2 regions of the Bradyrhizobium sp. HKCCYLRH2015 genome follow, and region 2 is predicted to be linked to the other one. Evidence: predicted binding sites of a transcription regulator. Region 2 holds the regulator's gene; the other holds the start of a gene.
The links. The regulator PhoB, encoded in region 2, activates phosphate uptake and scavenging genes when phosphate is short. The targets are predictions, from matches to a motif close to TGTCATNNANCTGTCAT.

Region 1: a site for PhoB is predicted at 7,918-7,934, ahead of ACQR1H_RS28085 (UDP-2,3-diacylglucosamine diphosphatase). Genes of this name have one in related genera too.

Annotation. Positions count from the first base shown of each region.
Region 1 is NZ_JBNPUO010000011.1:312,027-321,497, forward strand. It holds gene ACQR1H_RS28065 (DUF3606 domain-containing protein) at 2,428-2,703, shown strand; gene glgX (glycogen debranching protein GlgX) at 2,771-5,005, shown strand; gene ACQR1H_RS28075 (tartrate dehydrogenase) at 5,102-6,175, shown strand; gene pyk (pyruvate kinase) at 6,347-7,765, shown strand; gene ACQR1H_RS28085 (UDP-2,3-diacylglucosamine diphosphatase) at 7,958-8,770, shown strand; gene ACQR1H_RS28090 (threonine ammonia-lyase) at 8,818-9,471, shown strand, end outside.
Region 2 is NZ_JBNPUO010000002.1:530,068-539,538, forward strand. It holds gene pstA (phosphate ABC transporter permease PstA) at 1-336, shown strand, start outside; gene pstB (phosphate ABC transporter ATP-binding protein PstB) at 333-1,157, shown strand; gene phoU (phosphate signaling complex protein PhoU) at 1,188-1,904, shown strand; gene phoB (phosphate regulon transcriptional regulator PhoB) at 1,921-2,628, shown strand; gene ACQR1H_RS06545 (trypsin-like serine protease) at 2,776-4,092, shown strand; gene ACQR1H_RS06550 (HoxN/HupN/NixA family nickel/cobalt transporter) at 4,261-5,358, shown strand; gene ACQR1H_RS06555 (HupU protein) at 5,382-6,398, shown strand; gene ACQR1H_RS06560 (nickel-dependent hydrogenase large subunit) at 6,395-7,834, shown strand; gene ACQR1H_RS06565 (hydrogenase small subunit) at 8,069-9,172, shown strand; gene ACQR1H_RS06570 (nickel-dependent hydrogenase large subunit) at 9,194-9,471, shown strand, end outside.

The DNA.
Region 1 (9,471 bases), on a different contig from region 2:
GACGCTGAGTTGGTTGGCCATGCGGAGGAGAGCGAAAGGAATTTAGTCTCCCGGCATGCACCGCTTTTCGACACAGCTTTGCATTTTTCGCATTGCATCGCATGCATCTCTGGAGGTGCTGTAGAGACCAGGTAAGTCGGTGTATGCGCCGGTGCAGGCGCCTCTATCGGGCACTACTGCGCAGTTTCGTTTCCCCGCATTTTGCCCGGTACCTAGAGCGGCACAGACCTTATACTGGTCAGCCGATGCGTACGCTGGGATCAATAGGCACGCGGAGATTACCGCAAACAAGAGTTTGTTGGACAACTTCGTTCCCCCTAAAATGGTTTACCCATCGGGTAAGCCACGGGCTCAACAACCTCTCGCCCCGTGACTATCAACGCATGCAGTGCTTTGCCTAGCTCCTTGGCAGGCACCGTCTCTACTGTTCCATGCGACGCCCCCAATTCCGTATCCATTCGGGCAGGGCTGATTAGGGTCGGGCTTTAAAACACAATCGTGAGCTTTCGCAGACATGTTCATACAGAACGTCCACGTGGGCCCCTCTGCAAACAGCAAACGCTGGGAATAATTCAATTCCCGGCCGAAAGACGGCAAAACGTTTGTTAAGGTGAGAAATAAAACAGCGGGAACTCTCATCATTTTTTGGTATCCTTTGGAAGACGATTCAGAAAGTAGTCGTGATGAGTAGTTTAAGGTCCGATGCAGAAGAGTAAGTTTTGTAAATATTTGAAGCACGTGGCGTAATCGTTCAAAGGTTGACGTCGCCGATCGAAGGACGTCGATTTCTGCTGGATAAGCGGCGCGCGTAGTCGACTTAATTGCACGTGCAGCCTTCTCCTTTGGGGTTACAGTAACCGCAACTCATTCCAAAACAACACTCGTTGCTGTCGGTGCATGTCTGCCCACGGGTCTTGCTACAAGCCCACTGTAACTTCTTCTTTGCGAAGGACTGAGGAGCGTTGGTCCGCGTGATGACGATTGAAGACGAACTAAATGAGGAGGTTTGTATTGACAGATTTAGCTCGCCCGCCCGCAATGCTGACAGCCCAATGCCTGTAGTCATCGCTACCAGCGTCAAACCCATAATCGCTAGGCCCGCAATCTTCACAAATCCAATAGGCTGTCTCATTGTGTTATGTCCACTCGGCCCACATCAAAAACCGCAGCACTCCGAGATTTGGCGGCCGGATGTTATCCTTGTGATCCTTCAATTAAAAGGCGAAAGTGTTGCCGCGCTAAGAGCTGTTGCAGCGCAAACATCAAGGGATGACATCGGAGCACTGCTCTTCGTGCCAAAAGCCTGCACTTCCTCTCTGCGAGTGCTTCCACGCGGCAATCCTGGAGCCGCGAAACGCGCGCCGCAGCTTCGTGTTGCTCCCGAACGAAGAAGCTAATAATGCCGCTTGTCGAGGCGGACCTCGGCAAACTGCTCGCTCTGGTTCGGCCGGGTGCAAGCGCGGCGCGCGCTGGCAGTGCGCTGAAGAGGTCGCCTACTCTTGCCATCGGAACGCGAATGAGTTGGGCGGGACGTTCCGGCCTCGGTGCCCCGCTCTCATTTGATCGCGTTCACGGCGCCTAGCGCTTGCGTTCCGGGGCCGTGCTCCACTGCTCGGCGCGTTCGGCTACCAAAGGTAAGGTGGAGGTGGCTTCGTTCCCACTGACTTCAGCTTCGGGTCAAAACCGGACGGGGCTTTGTCGCTCGTATGGGTGCTGACGTCCTGCATCAAAATCCTTCTTGAAGCACGGCGCAAATCGGATGCTCGGGGTCAACTCCGGTCGCGGGCTCCCGCTGCTCCTTCGGCCGACCGGTGCAAGGGCAGTTGGACCGGCCACCCCGTCGAACGCGTGCGAGAAGGCGCCCGTCGTCGACCCAAAATTTCTATTTCGCGTTTCCAGAAAATATGCTAGACCATCGCCGTCCCGTGCTCCTCGAGAGGGGCGCTTCGCGATCGTCACGGAACGTTGGGCGCGGGATGCGGTGGCTGCAGGATGCCGCAGCGCGGGGTGACCCGCGCGGACGAACGGCAGCTTGCGGACGCGAAGTCGTGTGGTCCTGGCGCCGCGACGCTGGCGCCAAGCCGTCGGGCGATGATCCCGAGGGCGACGGTGGCTCACAAGCCGGACACCGGGGAGATCGCGTATAAGCGTGAAAACCATCGCGCGGGGAATGCCGGGATGTCTCGGCTGAACCTGTGGTGACTGCCGCCTGCTTTTTTTCTGCAGGCGGGCCATGGGGGCGGCCAGCTCCCGGCATTCCCTGCGCCCTCTGCCTGATCAGGGGGCAACATCGATGACATCCCTCGGGCGCATGGCGCCGCGAGGTCGGTGACGCACGTCTTCAGGCGACACCCGGAGGGGAGGGAGCCCCGTCGCGGGAACCAATTTCCGCAGCCAAGGTTAGCTGGCATGCAGGAGACCCCCCACATGCGCCGTCCGAAAATTCAGCCGTCCCGCAACAAGCTCGACATGGCCGATCAGGCCCAGGTCCGCGTGGTGACCAAGCGGCTGAAGATGTCGCCCGGCGAGTTGGCCGAGATGGTCGAGCGCATCGGCAACTCCATCGCGGCCATCACCAAGGAAGTCGCGCAGCAGCGGGCCGCGAAGGCTTCGGCGCCGGAAGGAGCCGTCATCGCCTCGGTGACGGTGACCGAGACCAAGGCGGAAGTGATCATGCCGGACGAGACGCCGGCGGCAACCTAGCAAGCGGCGGCGCGGATCATCGAGACGCCCGGCAATCGGTCCGGGCATTGGACGAAGGGGGCAAAGGATGGACCAACGCACCGATCACGGTGACGCCCTGACGCAGGCGGCGTTCAACCTGCGCAAGGCCAAGATCAGCGAAGGCCGTCCGTTTCCGCTCGGCGCGACCTGGGACGGTCTCGGCGTCAATTTTGCGATCTTTTCCGCGCATGCGACCAAGGTCGAGCTGTGCCTGTTCGACGACACCGGCGAGACCGAACTCGAGCGCATCGAGCTGCCGGAATACACCGACGAGGTGTGGCACGGCTATCTGCCGACCGCCCGTCCCGGCACGGTGTACGGCTATCGCGTGCACGGACCCTACGAGCCCGACGCCGGCCACCGCTTCAATCCGAACAAGCTCGTCATCGATCCCTATGCCAAGCAGCTCGTCGGCAACCTGCGCTGGGGCCCGGAGCTGTTCGGCTACCAGCTCGATCATGCCGACAAGGATCTGTCGTTCGACGATCGTGACAGTGCGCCCCTGATGCTGAAATGCCGGGTCATCGATCCCGCCTTCACCTGGGGCACCTCACGCAAGCCGGAGATTCCGTGGGAGCGGACGATCTTCTACGAGATGCACGTCAAGGGCTTCACCAAGCTGCATCCGCTGGTGCCCGAGGCCGATCGCGGCACTTTCGCCGGCCTCGCGCATCAGGATATTCCGGCCTATCTGCGCTCCCTCGGCATCACCTCTGCCGAGCTGTTGCCGATCCATGCCTTCATCGACGACAGCTATCTGGTCGAGAAGGGCCTGCGCAACTACTGGGGCTACAATTCGATCGGCTTCTTCGCGCCGGAGCCGCGTTATCTCAAGACGCCCTTCGCGACCGAATTCAAGACCATGGTCAACCAGTTCCACGCCAACGGCATCGAGGTCATCCTCGACGTGGTCTACAACCACACCGCCGAAGGCAACGAGCTCGGGCCGACCCTGTCGTTCAAGGGCATCGACAATGCCAGCTACTACCGGCTGATGCCGGACCAGAAGCGCTACTACATCAACGACACCGGCACCGGCAACACCGTGAACCTGTCGCACCAGCGCGTGCTGCAGCTCGTCGCGGACTCACTTCGCTATTGGGCGACGGAGATGCGGGTCGACGGCTTCCGCTTCGATCTCGCCACCATCCTGGCGCGCGAGCCCTACGGCTTCGACGAAGGCGGCAGCTTCCTCGACGCCTGCCGGCAGGATCCGGTGCTGTCCAGCGTCAAGCTGATCGCCGAGCCCTGGGACATCGGTCCGGGCGGCTATCAGGTCGGCCAGTTTCCGCCGGGCTGGGCGGAGTGGAACGACAAGTTCCGCGACACCGCGCGCGCGTTCTGGAAGGGCGACGGCGGCACGCTGGCCGATTTCGCCAAGCGCATCTCGGGCTCGGGCGATCTGTTCAACAAGCGCGGCCGAAGGCCCTGGGCGAGCGTGAACTTCATCACCGCCCATGACGGCTTCAATCTCAACGACCTCGTCTCCTACAACGAGAAGCACAACGAGGCGAATGGCGAGGACAATCGCGACGGCCACAGCAACAATCATTCCTGGAATTGCGGCGTCGAAGGGCCGACCGAAGACCCCGAGATCACGGCGTTACGCGAGCGCCAAAAGCGCAATCTCCTGGCCACGATGCTGCTGTCGCACGGCACGCCGATGCTGCTGGCGGGCGACGAGTTCGGCCATACCCAGAACGGCAGCAACAATGCCTATGCGCAGGACAACGAGACCACCTGGCTCGACTGGATGGGCATCACGCCGCAGGGCAGGGCGCTGCGCGAGTTCACGCGCAAGCTGATCGCGATGCGCAAGGCCTTCCCGATCCTCTATCGCAGCCGCTTCCTGGTCGGCTCGCACAATGAGGAGCTCGACGTCAAGGATGTGACCTGGCTCGATCCCTCCGGCGAGGAGATGACGACCGAGCAGTGGACTGATGATCATGCGCGCTGTTTCGGCATGCTGCTCGACGGCCGCGCCCAGGAGACCGGCGTCAAGCGGCGCGGCTCGGATGCGACCCTGCTGCTGGTCTACAACGCCCATTACGACGTCGTGAACTTCACATTGCCCTCCGTTCCCGAGGGGCATAACTGGCTGGCGCTGATCGATACCAACCAGCCGGATGCACAGCCGCAGTCGTTTCCGTTCGGCCACGTCTACGCGGTGACCGGGCGATCGCTGCTGGCCCTCGGCCTGTCCTCGGAGCAGCAGCCGATGCGCAGCCTGCGCCACGGCCTCGGCGCGCTGCTGGACATCGCGGAGGCGCCGCTGGGGTAGGGCGGCGACACAGCCCGGCGCCGGCTTGTCGTTCGCGGGATGTCGTGCAAAAGCTGTCCGGGTGAAACGCCCGGACAGAGGTCAAGAAAAGCTCAAATGCGCACCCATTCCATCGCCGCCATTCCCGCCGACGGCATCGGCCCCGAGGTCATCTCCGAAGGCGTCCGCGTGCTCGAGGCACTCGCCAAGCGCGCGGGCGACATCAGCTTCAACGTCAAGACCTTCGACTGGGGCTCGGACTACTACAGGAAGCACGGCGTGATGATGCCGGCCGACGGCCTCGCTGAACTCAAGACGTTCGATGCGATCTATTTCGGCGCGGTCGGCGCGCCCGACGTGCCCGATCACATCACGCTGTGGGGTCTGCGGCTGCCGATCTGCCAGGGGTTTGATCAGTACGCCAATGTGCGCCCGACCAAGATCCTGCCCGGCGTGGCCTCGCCGCTGCGCAATGTCGGCGTCGGCGATCTCGACTGGGTGATCGTGCGCGAGAATTCCGAGGGCGAATATGCCGGCATGGGCGGCCGCGCGCATCGCGGCCTGCCGGAGGAGGTGGGCACCGAGGTCGCGATCTTCACCCGCGTCGGCGTCGTCAGAATCATGCGCTACGCGTTCAAGCTGGCGCAGTCGCGGCCGCGCAAGTTCCTCACCGTCGTCACCAAGTCGAACGCTCAGCGCCATGGCATGGTGATGTGGGACGAGATCGCCGCCGAGGTCGCGCGCGAATTCCCCGACGTGAGCTGGGACAAGATGCTGGTCGATGCGATGACCGTGCGCATGACCCTGCAGCCGAAGAGTCTCGACACCATCGTCGCGACCAACCTTCACGCCGACATCCTCTCCGATCTCGCCGGCGCGCTCGCCGGCAGCCTCGGCGTCGCGCCGACCGGCAACATCGATCCGGAGCGGCGCTTCCCGTCGATGTTCGAGCCGATCCACGGCTCGGCGTTCGACATCACCGGCAAGGGCATCGCCAATCCGGTGGCGACGTTCTGGACCGGCGTGCAGATGCTCGAGCATCTCGGCGAGAGGGACGCGGCCGTGCGATTGATGGCGGCCGTGGAAAAGGTGTGTGCAGCCGGCATCCTGACGCCCGACGTGGGCGGCAAGGCGACGACCAAGGAGGTGACCGACGCCGTCATCGACGCGATCCACGGCTCCAACGTCTGAGGCGTGCCACTCTCTTGCACAGTTTCGGCGTGTTCCGCGTCGCGCTTGCAATGGACGCTGCGGGGCGTATATCAGCGCTTCCGCTGCGTCAGCGCATGCTAATCACATGCATGTCATGGTGACGCGAGACACGGACTTAAGTGGCCTGGGCTTCAGGAGAAAGGACACATCATGCGTCGTCACCGTCGAGCCAAGATCGTCGCGACTGTCGGTCCCGCGAGCAATTCTCCGGAGATGCTGAAAGCGCTGTTCCTCGCCGGTGTAGACACATTTCGTCTCAATTTCAGTCACGGCACGCAGGCCGATCACGCCAGGGTCCATGCCGCGGTCCGCGCCCTCGAGAAGGAGGTGCAGCGGCCAATCGGCATCTTGATGGATCTGCAGGGTCCGAAGATTCGTGTCGGCACGCTGCGCGACAAGAAGATCCAGGTCGAAGCCGGCGAGACGATTCGGTTTGTCCTCAACGGCACCGAGGGCGACAAGACGTCGATTCCGTTGCCGCATCCGGAGATCTTTGCGGCGGTCGCGCCCGGTCACGATCTTCTGATCGATGACGGCCGCGTGCGGGTGCGCGTCATGGGCCTCGGCGACGACTGGATCGAAGCCAAGGTGATCGTCGGCGGCGCGATCTCCAATCACAAGGGCGTCAATCTGCCGGGCACGATTCTGGAGCTGTCGCCGCTGACGGCCAAGGACCGCTCCGATCTTGCCTTTGGGCTCGACCTCGGCGTCGACTGGGTGGCGCTGTCGTTCGTGCAGAAGCCGTCCGACGTGCTGGAGGCGAGGGGCCTGATCAATGGCCGCGCCGGCATCATGTCCAAGATCGAGAAGCCGGCGGCGCTGGAGCGCATCGACGACATCATCCAGCTGTCGGACGCGATCATGGTCGCGCGCGGCGATCTCGGCGTCGAGATTCCCAACGAGGACGTGCCGGGCAAGCAGAAGGAGCTGGTGCGCGCCTGCCGGCTCGCGGTGAAGCCGGTGATCGTCGCGACGCAGATGCTGGATTCGATGGTCGCGACGCCGACGCCGACCCGCGCCGAGGTCTCCGACGTCGCGACCGCGATCTATGACGGCGCCGACGCGGTGATGCTGTCGGCGGAATCGGCCAGCGGGCAATACCCGCGCGAGGCGGTCGCGATGATGGACAGCATCATCAAGGCAACCGAGGGCCACAAGATGTACCGCTCCATCGTCGAGGCGACGCAGCCGGGCGAGGAGCAGACCGCACCGCATGCGGTGGCGACCGCCGCGGCCGACCTGGCGTCGGCGATCCACGCCAGGGCGATCGTGGCCTATACGTCGAGCGGAACTTCGGCCTCCCGCGTTGCGCGGAAGCGGCCGAGCCTGCCGATTCTGGCGATCACACCGAACGAGGACACCTCGCGGCGCATGTGCCTGTTGTGGGGCGCGCACAGCGTGCTGTCGCAGGACGTGCAGAACTACGAGGAAATGGTCGAGCGCGCGACCTTCTTTGCCATGCAGGAGGAGTTCGCGGAAGCCGGCGACCTGCTCGTCGTCGTCGCCGGCATCCCGTTCGCGCAGGCCGGCACCACCAACAATCTGCGCGTCGTCACTATGCCGAGATAGGAGGCCGATTTTCCCTGTTCGCGCCGCCCGCCTGTCGCCTGATTGTCGCACCGCGCTGGTATCGCGGGGCAGTGACGAAGGGCGTCGCGAGTCGTCGCACGAGCGGTGTCCGGTCGCGGTCCGGCGGGATGGGTTCTGCCGGTGCGGCCGTTCGTCATCGCAGTGTCATCAGGGGCTGTTAGGTGGGCGCGCATGGGACTTGAGACTGCTGGTGAAGAAAGCCCGGCTCGGCGCTTTCGGACGTTGTTCATCTCGGACGTTCATCTCGGAGCCCGCGGCTCGCAGGCCAATCTCCTGGTCGATTTCCTGCGGCACCATGATGCCGATACGATCTATCTGGTCGGCGACATCATCGACGGCTGGGCGCTCAAATCGAGCTGGCATTGGCCGCAGTCGCATAACGACCTGGTGCAGAAGATGCTGCGCAAGGCGCGCAAGGGCGCCAAGGTCGTTTACGTCCCCGGCAATCACGACGAGTTCCTGCGCGGCTACTACGGCACGCATTTCGGCGGCATCGACGTCGTCGAGAACATCGTGCACACCGGCACCGACGGCAAACGCTATCTCGTCATTCACGGCGACATTTTCGATCTGGTCGTGCAGAACGCGCGCTGGCTCGCCCATCTCGGCGACAAGGCCTATGATTTTGCGATCCAGATGAACCGGCTGGTCAACTTCTTCCGCCGCATGTTCGGCGTGCCCTATTGGTCGCTGTCGCAATGGGCCAAGCAGAAGGTCAAGAACGCGGTGAACTATATCGGCGCGTTCGAGACGGCACTGGCCTCCGAGGCGCGCCGGCATGGCGCTGACGGCGTGATCTGCGGCCACATCCATTGCGCCGTCATCCGCGACCAGGACGGCATCCGCTACATGAATTGCGGCGACTGGGTCGAAAGCTGCACGGCGCTGGTCGAGCACGAGGACGGCCGCTTCGAGATCCTCACCTGGACCGATCCGCAGCGGCAGCCGGCGCCGGTTCCGCAGCTGGCCGCCCGCGCCGCCTGACACCGGCTCCCTTGCCTCTCGGCAATCGGGCGCGGTAAAATCGGGGCATGACAGCTCATTCCCCGATCCTGCCCGTGACCGCCGCCGACATCGATGCGGCGGCACGCGTCCTTGCGCCCGTGGCCGTGCGGACCCCGCTGCTGCCGGCTCCCGTGCTCAGCGAGCGCTTCAAAGCGAACGTTTTCGTGAAGCCGGAGGTGCTGCAGCGGACCGGCTCGTTCAAGTTCCGCGGCGCCTACAACAAGCTGGCGTCGATCCCGCAAGCAGCGCGCGGCAACGGCGTCGTCGCATTCTCCTCCGGCAATCATGCGCAGGGCGTCGCCCATGCCGCCACATTGCTGGGCATGGACGCCACGATCGTGATGCCCTCGGATGCGCCGGCGGCCAAGCGCGAGCGCACCAAGGCGTTCGGCGCCGACGTCGTGCTCTATGATCGCGACCGCGAGGACCGCGAAGCGATCGCGCGCGACATCGCTGCAAAGCGCGGCTCGACGGTGGTGCCGCCCTATGACGATCCCTTCGTCATCGCAGGGCAGGGCACCGTCGGCCGCGAGATCGCCGACGACCTTGCTGCGCTCGGCCTGTCGCCGGATCTGGTGATTGTGCCTGCTTCCGGCGGCGGGCTGCTTGCCGGCGTCTCGACCGCGGTGAAGGCGCAGTTTCCGAGCACCCGGATGGTCGTGGCTGAGCCCAAGGGCTTC
Region 2 (9,471 bases):
GCGGCCTCGGCGCTCGGCCTGCCGCGATCGCTGGTGATCCGGCGCATCGCCTATCGCGCGGCGCGCTCGGGCCTGATCACCGGCGTGCTGCTGGCCACCGCCCGCGTCGCCGGCGAGACCGCGCCCTTGCTGTTCACTGCGCTGTCGAACCAGTTCTGGAGCCTCAGCCTCTCCAAGACGATGGCCAACCTGCCCGTCACCATCAACAACTTCGTCCAGAGCCCCTATGCCTATTGGAAGCAGCTGGCCTGGAGCGGAGCCCTTCTGATCACTCTGGCCGTGCTCGCCCTGAATGTCAGTGCACGCATTCTCGGCGCCGAGAGGAACGCAAAATGACCGACCTGTCCGTATCCGTCAGCCAGCCCAATCCCGCCGCGCTGAACGGCAAGGTTTTGCCGGAAGCCCCCGCCAAGGTGACCGCGCGCAACCTGAACTTCTATTACGGCGATCACCACGCGCTGAAGAACATCAACCTGTCGCTGGGGACCAACCGCGTCACCGCGTTCATCGGCCCGTCCGGCTGCGGCAAGTCGACCCTGCTGCGCATCTTCAACCGGATGTACGATCTCTACCCGGGCCAGCGCGCCGTTGGCCAGCTCATGCTGGACAACACCAACATCCTCGATCCCAAGCTCGACCTCAACCTGCTGCGGGCCCGGGTCGGCATGGTGTTCCAGAAGCCGACGCCGTTCCCGATGACGATCTACGAGAACATCGCCTTCGGCATCCGGCTGTATGAGAAGATCTCCAAGTCGGAGATGGACGACCGGGTCGAGAAGGCACTGCGCGGCGGCGCGTTGTGGAACGAGGTCAAGGACAAGCTCAACGCTTCGGGCCTGTCGCTGTCAGGCGGCCAGCAGCAGCGGCTGTGCATTGCGCGCACCGTGGCGGTCCGGCCGGAGGTGATCCTGTTCGACGAGCCGTGCTCGGCGCTCGATCCGATCTCGACCGCCAAGGTCGAGGAGCTGATCCAGGAGCTCGCCGAAAACTATACGATCGCCATCGTGACGCATAACATGCAGCAGGCGGCGCGCGTCTCCGACAAGACCGCCTTCATGTATCTCGGCGAGCTGATCGAGTTCGACGACACCAGCAAGATCTTCACCTCGCCGAGCGATCGGCGGACCCAGGATTACATCACCGGCCGGTTCGGCTGACGCCGACGACATTGACTTCAGGAGATCATCATGGCCAGTGAACATACCGCCAAGGCGTTCGACAGCGATCTGCAGGATCTCACCCGGCTGGTGTCGGAAATGGGCGGCCTCGCCGAGCGTCTGATCGTCGATTCCGTCGGTGCGCTGGTGCGGCGCGACATCGCACTCGGCCAGAAGGTGGTCGCCACCGACGCCGAGGTCGACAAGCTGCAGCGCATCATCGAGGAGCGCGCCGTTCTTACCATCGCCCGGCGACAGCCGATGGCGGTCGACCTGCGCGAGATCGTCGGTGCGATGCGGGTCGCCACCGATCTGGAGCGCATCGGCGATCTCGCCAAGAACATCGGCAAGCGCGTCGCGGCGCTGGAGAGCGACTTCCATCCGCTCAAGCTGATCCGCGGGCTCGAGCACATGACCGACCTGGTGCAGTCGCAGGTCAAGACGGTGCTGGACGCCTATGCCGCGCACGATTTGCCGGCGGCGATGACGGTGTGGAAGGGCGACGAGGAGGTCGACGCCATCTGCACCTCGCTGTTCCGCGAACTCCTGACCTACATGATGGAGGATCCGCGCAACATCTCGTTCTGCATCCATCTGATGTTCTGCGCCAAGAACATCGAGCGCATCGGCGATCACGCGACCAACATCGCGGAGACCGTCTTCTATATGATCGAAGGCCAGCAGATCATGGACAAGCGCCCGAAGGGCGACATGACGAGCTTCGCGACGACGATCCCCGGCAACTGAGAGAGACGGTTCTGACATGGGCGCCCGAATTCTGGTGGTGGAGGACGAGGAGGCGCTGACGACGCTCCTGCGCTACAACCTCGAGGCCGAAGGCTACGAGGTCGAGACGGTGGCGCGCGGAGACGAGGCCGACACACGGCTGAAGGAGCGCGTTCCCGATCTCGTCGTGCTCGACTGGATGCTGCCGGGCCTGTCCGGCATCGAGCTGTGCCGCCGCCTGCGGGCGCGGTCCGAGACCCGGCAATTGCCGATCATCATGCTCACCGCGCGCGGCGAGGAGAGCGAGCGCGTGCGCGGCCTCGCGACCGGCGCCGACGACTACATCGTCAAGCCGTTCTCGGTGCCGGAGCTGCTGGCGCGCGTGAAGGGCCTGCTGCGGCGGGCGAGCCCGGAGCGGCTGGCGACCGTGCTGTCCTATGGCGACATCGAGCTCGACCGCGAGAAGCGCCGCGTGGCGCGCTCGGGACGGCCGATCGATCTCGGCCCGACCGAATACCGCCTGCTCGAGTTTTTCCTGGAGCATCCCGGCCGCGTGTTCAGCCGTGAGCAGCTGCTCGACAGCGTCTGGGGCCGCGACATCTATATCGACGAGCGCACGGTCGACGTCCATATCGGCCGCCTGCGCAAGCTGCTCAATCCGGGCCGCGAGCAGGACCCGATCCGCACCGTGCGCGGCGCCGGCTATGCGCTCGATGATCGCTTCGCCAAGAGCGAGCAGGTGTAAGGGGCGATCGGGCGTGAGGACGAAGCAGGTGTGAGGCGCGAAGGAGCCCGATTGAGAAGATCGTGGTCCGCTTTCCGCCACGCCGCCGCCGTCTTGATCGTGTCTGCTTCGTGGCCCGTCACGATGTTTCGGTCCCAGCGGACGCCCTTGATCAAGACCATCATCATATCTCTAGCCGTCCTGCTCGGCAGCGCGGCGGGCGCCGCGGCCGCCGAGCTCGAAGACGCGGTCGCCGCGGCGGGAAACGGACAGCACGCCGCGGCGATGCGCCGCCTGCTGCCGCTGGCCGCCAAGGGCGATGCGCGGGCGCAGTTCGACGTCGGCTTCATGGAGGCCTTCGGCTGGGGCCAACCGCGCAACCCCGCCGAGGCGCTGGCGTGGTATCGCAAGGCCGCCGATCAGGGCCTCGCCGTCGCCCAGCATTATCTCGGCATCGCCTATGTCAACGGCGAAGGTGTCGCGAGCAATTATGGCGAAGCCGGCCGCTGGTTCAGCCGCGCGGCAGCGCAGGGCTTCGCCCAGTCGCAATACATGCTGGGCCTGATGCTGCTGGACGGTCGCGGCGTGAAGCAGGACGTCGTGCAGGGCTACGCCTGGCTGGTGATGGCGGGTCGCAGCGGCGTGCGATCGGCCGGCCGCGACGTGCAGCGGGTCAAGCTGACCGAGCCGCAGCGCGTCCAGGCCCAGAGCGCCATTGCGGCCTGGCGGCCGAAGCCGGAATCGGCGGAGGCGGGCGTCGCCGCTCCGCGTCCGGAGCAACTGCTCGGGCTCGACCGCCACATCGGCGAGGTCGTCGATCCCACCTCGTGGCCGGCGTCGTCGATCGGCGTCGTCACCGTCGCGCAATACTCGACCGGCGGCTGGTGCACCGGCACTCTGGTCGCGCCGCGCGTCGTGCTCACCGCCGCGCATTGCGTGTTCAACGGCGTCGCGCAGGTCAGCCCCGGCAATGTCCGCTTCCTGGCCGGCATGAACAGGGGCACGCCGGCGGCATCGTCGGTCGCCGACAAGCTGATCGTGGCGCCGGACTTCGTCCCGACCCGGCACGACAGATGGTCGCTCGACCGCTCGCCCGCCGATTGGGCGCTGATCGTGCTGAAGGATGCGCTGCCGTCGAAGCCGGTCGCGGTCAAGGCGCTGACGCGCGAGGAACTGCAGGCTGCGACCAAGGCTGGCGCCATTTCCGAGATCGGCTACGGCCAGGAGCGGCGCTATTCGCCGACCGGCCAGCGCAATTGCAGCGCCGGCATGACCAGCGATGCCCGGCTGCTGACGGTGCATTGCCTCGCCAATTTCGGCTATTCGGGCTCGCCGATCCTGGCCGAGGTCGGCGGGCAGCCGACCGTTGTCGGCATCTTCTCGGCGTTCCACGAGGAGACCCGGCTGATGTTCGCCGCGCCCGCCAGCCAGTTCGAGGCGGTCGTGCGGCGCGAGATTGCGGCGCAGAGTGCCTCGGCGCGGTGAAGGGGGAGGGGACGAGAGAGGTCCCGCCGCTGGTCACGATCTGTGCGCGACTGGATAGCGGGTTGCCAAGCGAGCGGGCGATCCGGCAAGTGCAGCCGATTTTTTCCTGTAGCTTTCGCCTGCAGCGGGGCTTTACCGAACTGGCCTGGCTCTTGCTATAGTTCGAGTATGACGATTGTTCCAATTGATCATCCTCGTGCCCCGCGGCTGCTGTGGTGGCGGTCGCAGCCCGGCAGGACCGTTGCGCTCGTCGCTGGGCTGGTCGCGGCCAATGCGGTGGCCTGGGCCTGGGCATTCGCGCTCTACGCCGACCGGCCCGCCATCGTCGGCACCGCGATGCTGGCCTGGCTGCTCGGACTGCGCCATGCCGTCGATGCGGACCACATCGCGGCGATCGACAATGTGGTGCGGAAGCTCGTGCAGGACGGTCGCGCCCCGCGCGCCGCCGGCCTCTATTTTGCGCTCGGCCATTCCAGCGTCGTCGTCATCGCCACCATCGTGGTGAGCCTGGTGGCCGGCGCAGATCTGTTGAGTGAGGACAGCGCCATCCGTGCGATCGGCGGCACCATCGGCACCTCGGTCTCCGCAGGCTTCCTGCTGCTGATCGCCTTCGCGAATCTGGTGCTGTTCGTGAACCTCTGGCGCCGCCCATCCCACCCCCATTCCGACATGGATGCCGCCGGTAGCGCCGGGCGGGGCCTGCTCATTCGTCTGCTGCGGCCGGTGCTCCGCGTCGTGTCCCGCGCCTGGCACATGTACCCGCTCGGCTTCCTGTTCGGCCTGGGCTTCGACACCGCCAGCGAAATCGGGCTGCTCAGCCTGTCGGCGACCGAGGCGGCGCGCGGGGCGAGCCTGGCGCATGTGCTGGTATTCCCGGCGCTGTTCGCCGCGGCGATGGCCACCGTCGACACCGCCGACAGCATGCTGATGGCCGGCGCCTATCGCTGGGCGCTCACGGATCCCGCGCGTAAGCGGCGCTACAATCTGGTCATTACCGGCGCCTCGGTCGCGATCGCGCTGGTGATCGGCGGCGTCGAGGCGGTCGCGCTGCTGACGCCCCGGCTTGGCTTCACCGGCGGATGGGCCGAGGTCGTCACTGCGCTGGGCGATGATCTCGCCAACCTCGGGATCGTCGCCATCGGACTGTTCGGCCTGATCTGGGCGGGTGCCATGCTGCTTGGCCGCCGTCCGGGCGGTTCCGAGGATGCGCCGGGTGAGGAGCTTGCCAGCGTTCGCGCCGGGGCGCTAAACCCGAGGGCGAAATAGGATCGAGCGCGCGGGTACGAATGATGGCCGGCTCGGACGAAATGACCAGGATGCTGTGGCTGCAGGGCGCGAGCTGCGGCGGCTGCACGATGTCGATCCTGGAAAGCGGTGCGTCCGGCTGGTTCGATGAGCTGCGCCAGTCCGGCATTGACCTCATCTGGCATCCCTCCGTCAGCGAGCAGACCGGAGACGAGGTCGTGGAGCTACTGGAGGCGATCCGCGACGGTCGCGAGCGGCTCGATCTGCTGGTGCTCGAAGGCTCGGTGGCGCGCGGACCTGGTCAGACCGGCCGCTTCAACATGCTCGCCGGCACCAACCGCTCGATCTATCACTGGCTGCTCGATCTGGCGCCGCTGGCCGACTACGTCGTCGCCGTCGGCAGCTGCGCGGCCTATGGCGGCATTCCTGCTGCCGGCATCAACCCGACCGACGCGGTCGGATTGCAGTTCGAGGGCAGTGACATCGGCGGCGCGCTCGGCGCGGGATTCCGCTCGAAACGCGGGCTGCCGGTGATCAACGTCGCAGGCTGCGCGCCGCATCCGGGCTGGATGATGGAAAGCCTGCTGGCGCTCACCTCGGGCGATCTGACGGCAGACGGCCTCGACGCAGTGGGACGTCCGACCTTCATCGCCAATCACTTGGCTCATCACGGCTGCTCACGCAATGAGTTCTACGAGTTCAAGGCGAGCGCTGAGACGATGTCGGAGCGCGGCTGCCTGATGGAGCATCTCGGTTGCCGCGCGACGCAGGCGGTCGGCGATTGCAATCAGCGCTCCTGGAATGGCGGCGGCTCCTGCACCAAGGGCGGGTACGCCTGCATCGCCTGCACCTCGCCGGGCTTCGAGAGCACGCAGAACTATCTGGAGACGGCGAAGCTCGCGGGCATTCCCGTAGGCCTTCCGACCGACATGCCGAAAGCCTGGTTCGTGGCGCTTGCCGCGCTGTCGAAATCGGCCACGCCGCGCCGCGTGCGGGTCAATGCGACGGCGGATCATGTCGTGGTGCCGCCTGGCCGGCCCAGTGACAAGCGCCGTCCATGACGCGGATCACGGTCGGGCCGTTCAATCGTGTCGAAGGCGACCTCGAGGTCAGGCTCGATATCGAGAGCGGCCGCGTCACCAGGGCGGAAGTGACGGCGCCGCTCTATCGCGGCTTCGAGCAGATCCTGGAGGGGCGGCCGCCGCTGGACGCGCTGGTGATCGCACCGCGAATCTGCGGCATCTGCTCGGTGTCGCAATCGATCGCCGCCGCCGCCGCGTTGCGCCAGGCCATGGGCATTGCGGCAGCGCCAAACGGCATCCTCGCGGCCAACATTGCCCATGCGGCCGAGAACGCGGCGGACCATCTGACGCATTTCTACATCTTCTTCATGCCGGACTTCGCCCGCGACGCCTACGTCGCGCACGCTTGGCATTCGGCTGCGGCCGAGCGTTTCGCGGCGACGAAGGGCAGCGCTGCTCGCGAAGCGTTGCCGGCGCGCGCGCGGCTGCTCGAGATCATGGGCCTGATCGCCGGCAAATGGCCGCACAGTCTTGCCTTCCAGCCGGGCGGGACCACGCGCGCGATCGAGCTCGGCGAGCGCGTGCGCCTCAACGCGATCGCGGCGTCGTTTCGCGGTTTTCTTGAACGCGCCGTGTTTGCCGACAGGCTGGAGAATGTGCTCGCCTTGTCGACGTCGGACGAGCTCGACCGTTGGCGCGAGGGCCGCGCCGGCGACTTCGCGCATTTCCTGCGCATCGCCGACGCGCTCGATCTGGCGCATCTTGGCCCGGGCTCCGGCCTGCTGATGAGTTTCGGCGCTTATCACGAGTCTGACAGTGCGCACTTCCGCGCCGGGCTTCGCACCCGCGATGGAACGACCGAAGCGCTGCCGTCGAATCGGATCACGGAGGACGTGTCGCACGCCTGGATGCGTGCGACCTCGCTCGATCCGGCCGAGAGCCGGACCGAGCCCGACGCCGACAAGCCCGACGCCTATAGTTGGTGCAAGGCGCCGCGGCTTGCGGGAGAACCGGTCGAGGTCGGCGCTCTCGCAAGGCAGGCCATCGACGGTCAGCCGTTGATCTCCGCGCTGCTCGCGGGCGGTCGCAGCAATGTCCGCAATCGTGTCATCGCCCGGCTGATCGAGACCGCGCGCCTCGCGCTGGCGATCGAGCAATGGATCAAGGCACTGCGTCTCAACGAGCCGTTCTGCGACAACAGCGCCAGTACGGCCGACGGCAATTTCGTCGGGCTCGTGGAAGCTGCGCGCGGCAGCCTGGGCCACTGGCTCGCGGTGCGCTCCGGCCGCATCGAGCGCTATCAGATCATCGCGCCGACCAGCTGGAATTTCTCTCCGCGCGACGCGGATGGGATAGCCGGTCCGCTCGAACAGGCGCTGGTCGGCACCGAGGTCGGCGATGCCGGCGCTCGTGCGGTCGGCATCCAGCACGTCGTGCGGTCGTTCGATCCGTGCATGGTCTGCACGGCGCATTGAGCGCGCTGCACACAGTAAGGCAGCAAGCGGAAACAAGCTTGTCGGTGCAAAGCGCGTGATTTCCGATTATCGCGCGCGATCCGCTGTCGAAGCCTTAGCCGCTGCGGCCTCACTGCTTCAAGCATCTGGAATCATTATGATTCAAATCCAGGGATGATGCTGGCCCGCATCTTGCTGTCCTTCTCGCCAGAACGCGATCACACGATCGCCAACGCGATATCAGGGGGAGGACTCATGGGCGCGGCAACGGAAACTTTTTACAGCGTCATCCGGCGTCAGGGCATCACGCGGCGCAGCTTTCACAAATTCTGCAGCCTGACGGCGACGAGCCTCGGGCTCGGGCCGGTCGCGGCGAGCCGCATCGCCAATGCGCTGGAGACCAAGCCGCGCACGCCGGTCATCTGGATGCACGGGCTCGAATGCACCTGCTGCTCGGAGAGCTTCATCCGCTCGGCGCATCCGCTGGTGAAGGATGCCGTGCTGTCGATGATCTCGCTCGACTATGACGACACCATCATGGCGGCGGCCGGCCACCAGGCCGAGGCCATCCTCGAAGAGACGCGCGCGAAGTACAAGGGACAATACATTCTCGCGGTCGAGGGCAATCCGCCGCTGAACGAAGGTGGCATGTTCTGCATCGACGGCGGCAAACCGTTCGTCGAGAAGCTGAAGATGATGGCCGAGGACGCGATGGCGATCATCGCCTGGGGCGCTTGCGCCTCCTGGGGCTGCGTGCAGGCGGCGAAGCCGAATCCGACGCAGGCGACGCCGATCGACAAGGTCATCACCAACAAGCCGATCATCAAGGTGCCGGGCTGCCCGCCGATCGCCGAGGTCATGACCGGCGTCGTCACCTTCATCACCACCTTCGGCAAGCTGCCAGAGCTCGACCGCCAGGGCCGGCCGAAGATGTTCTACTCACAGCGCATCCACGACAAGTGCTATCGCCGGCCGCATTTCGACGCCGGCCAGTTCGTCGAGGAGTGGGACGACGAGGCGGCGCGCAAGGGCTACTGCCTCTACAAGATGGGCTGCAAGGGCCCCACCACCTACAACGCCTGCTCGACGGTGCGATGGAATGGCGGCGTATCGTTCCCGATCCAGTCGGGTCATGGCTGCATCGGCTGCTCGGAGGACGGCTTCTGGGACAAGGGCTCGTTCTACGACCGCCTCACCAACATCAAGCAGTTCGGCATCGAGCACAACGCCGACCAGGTCGGCATGGTGGCCGCGGGCACGGTAGGTGCGGCGGTCGCAGCGCATGCGGCGGTCACGGCGGTCAAGCGTCTCGCGACCAAACGCGACGACGCCAAGGAAAACGCCAAGCAAGATCATTGATCGAATTCAGGACAGGCAACGATGGGCATCCAGACTCCCAACGGCTTCAATCTCGACAATTCCGGCAAGCGCATCGTCGTCGATCCGGTCACCCGCATCGAGGGACACATGCGGGTCGAGGTCAACGTCGATTCCGACAACGTGATCCGCAATGCGGTCTCCACCGGCACGATGTGGCGCGGTATCGAGGTGATCCTCAGGAACCGCGATCCGCGCGACGCCTGGGCCTTCACCGAGCGGATCTGCGGCGTCTGCACCGGAACGCACGCGCTCACATCGGTGCGCGCGGTCGAGAACGC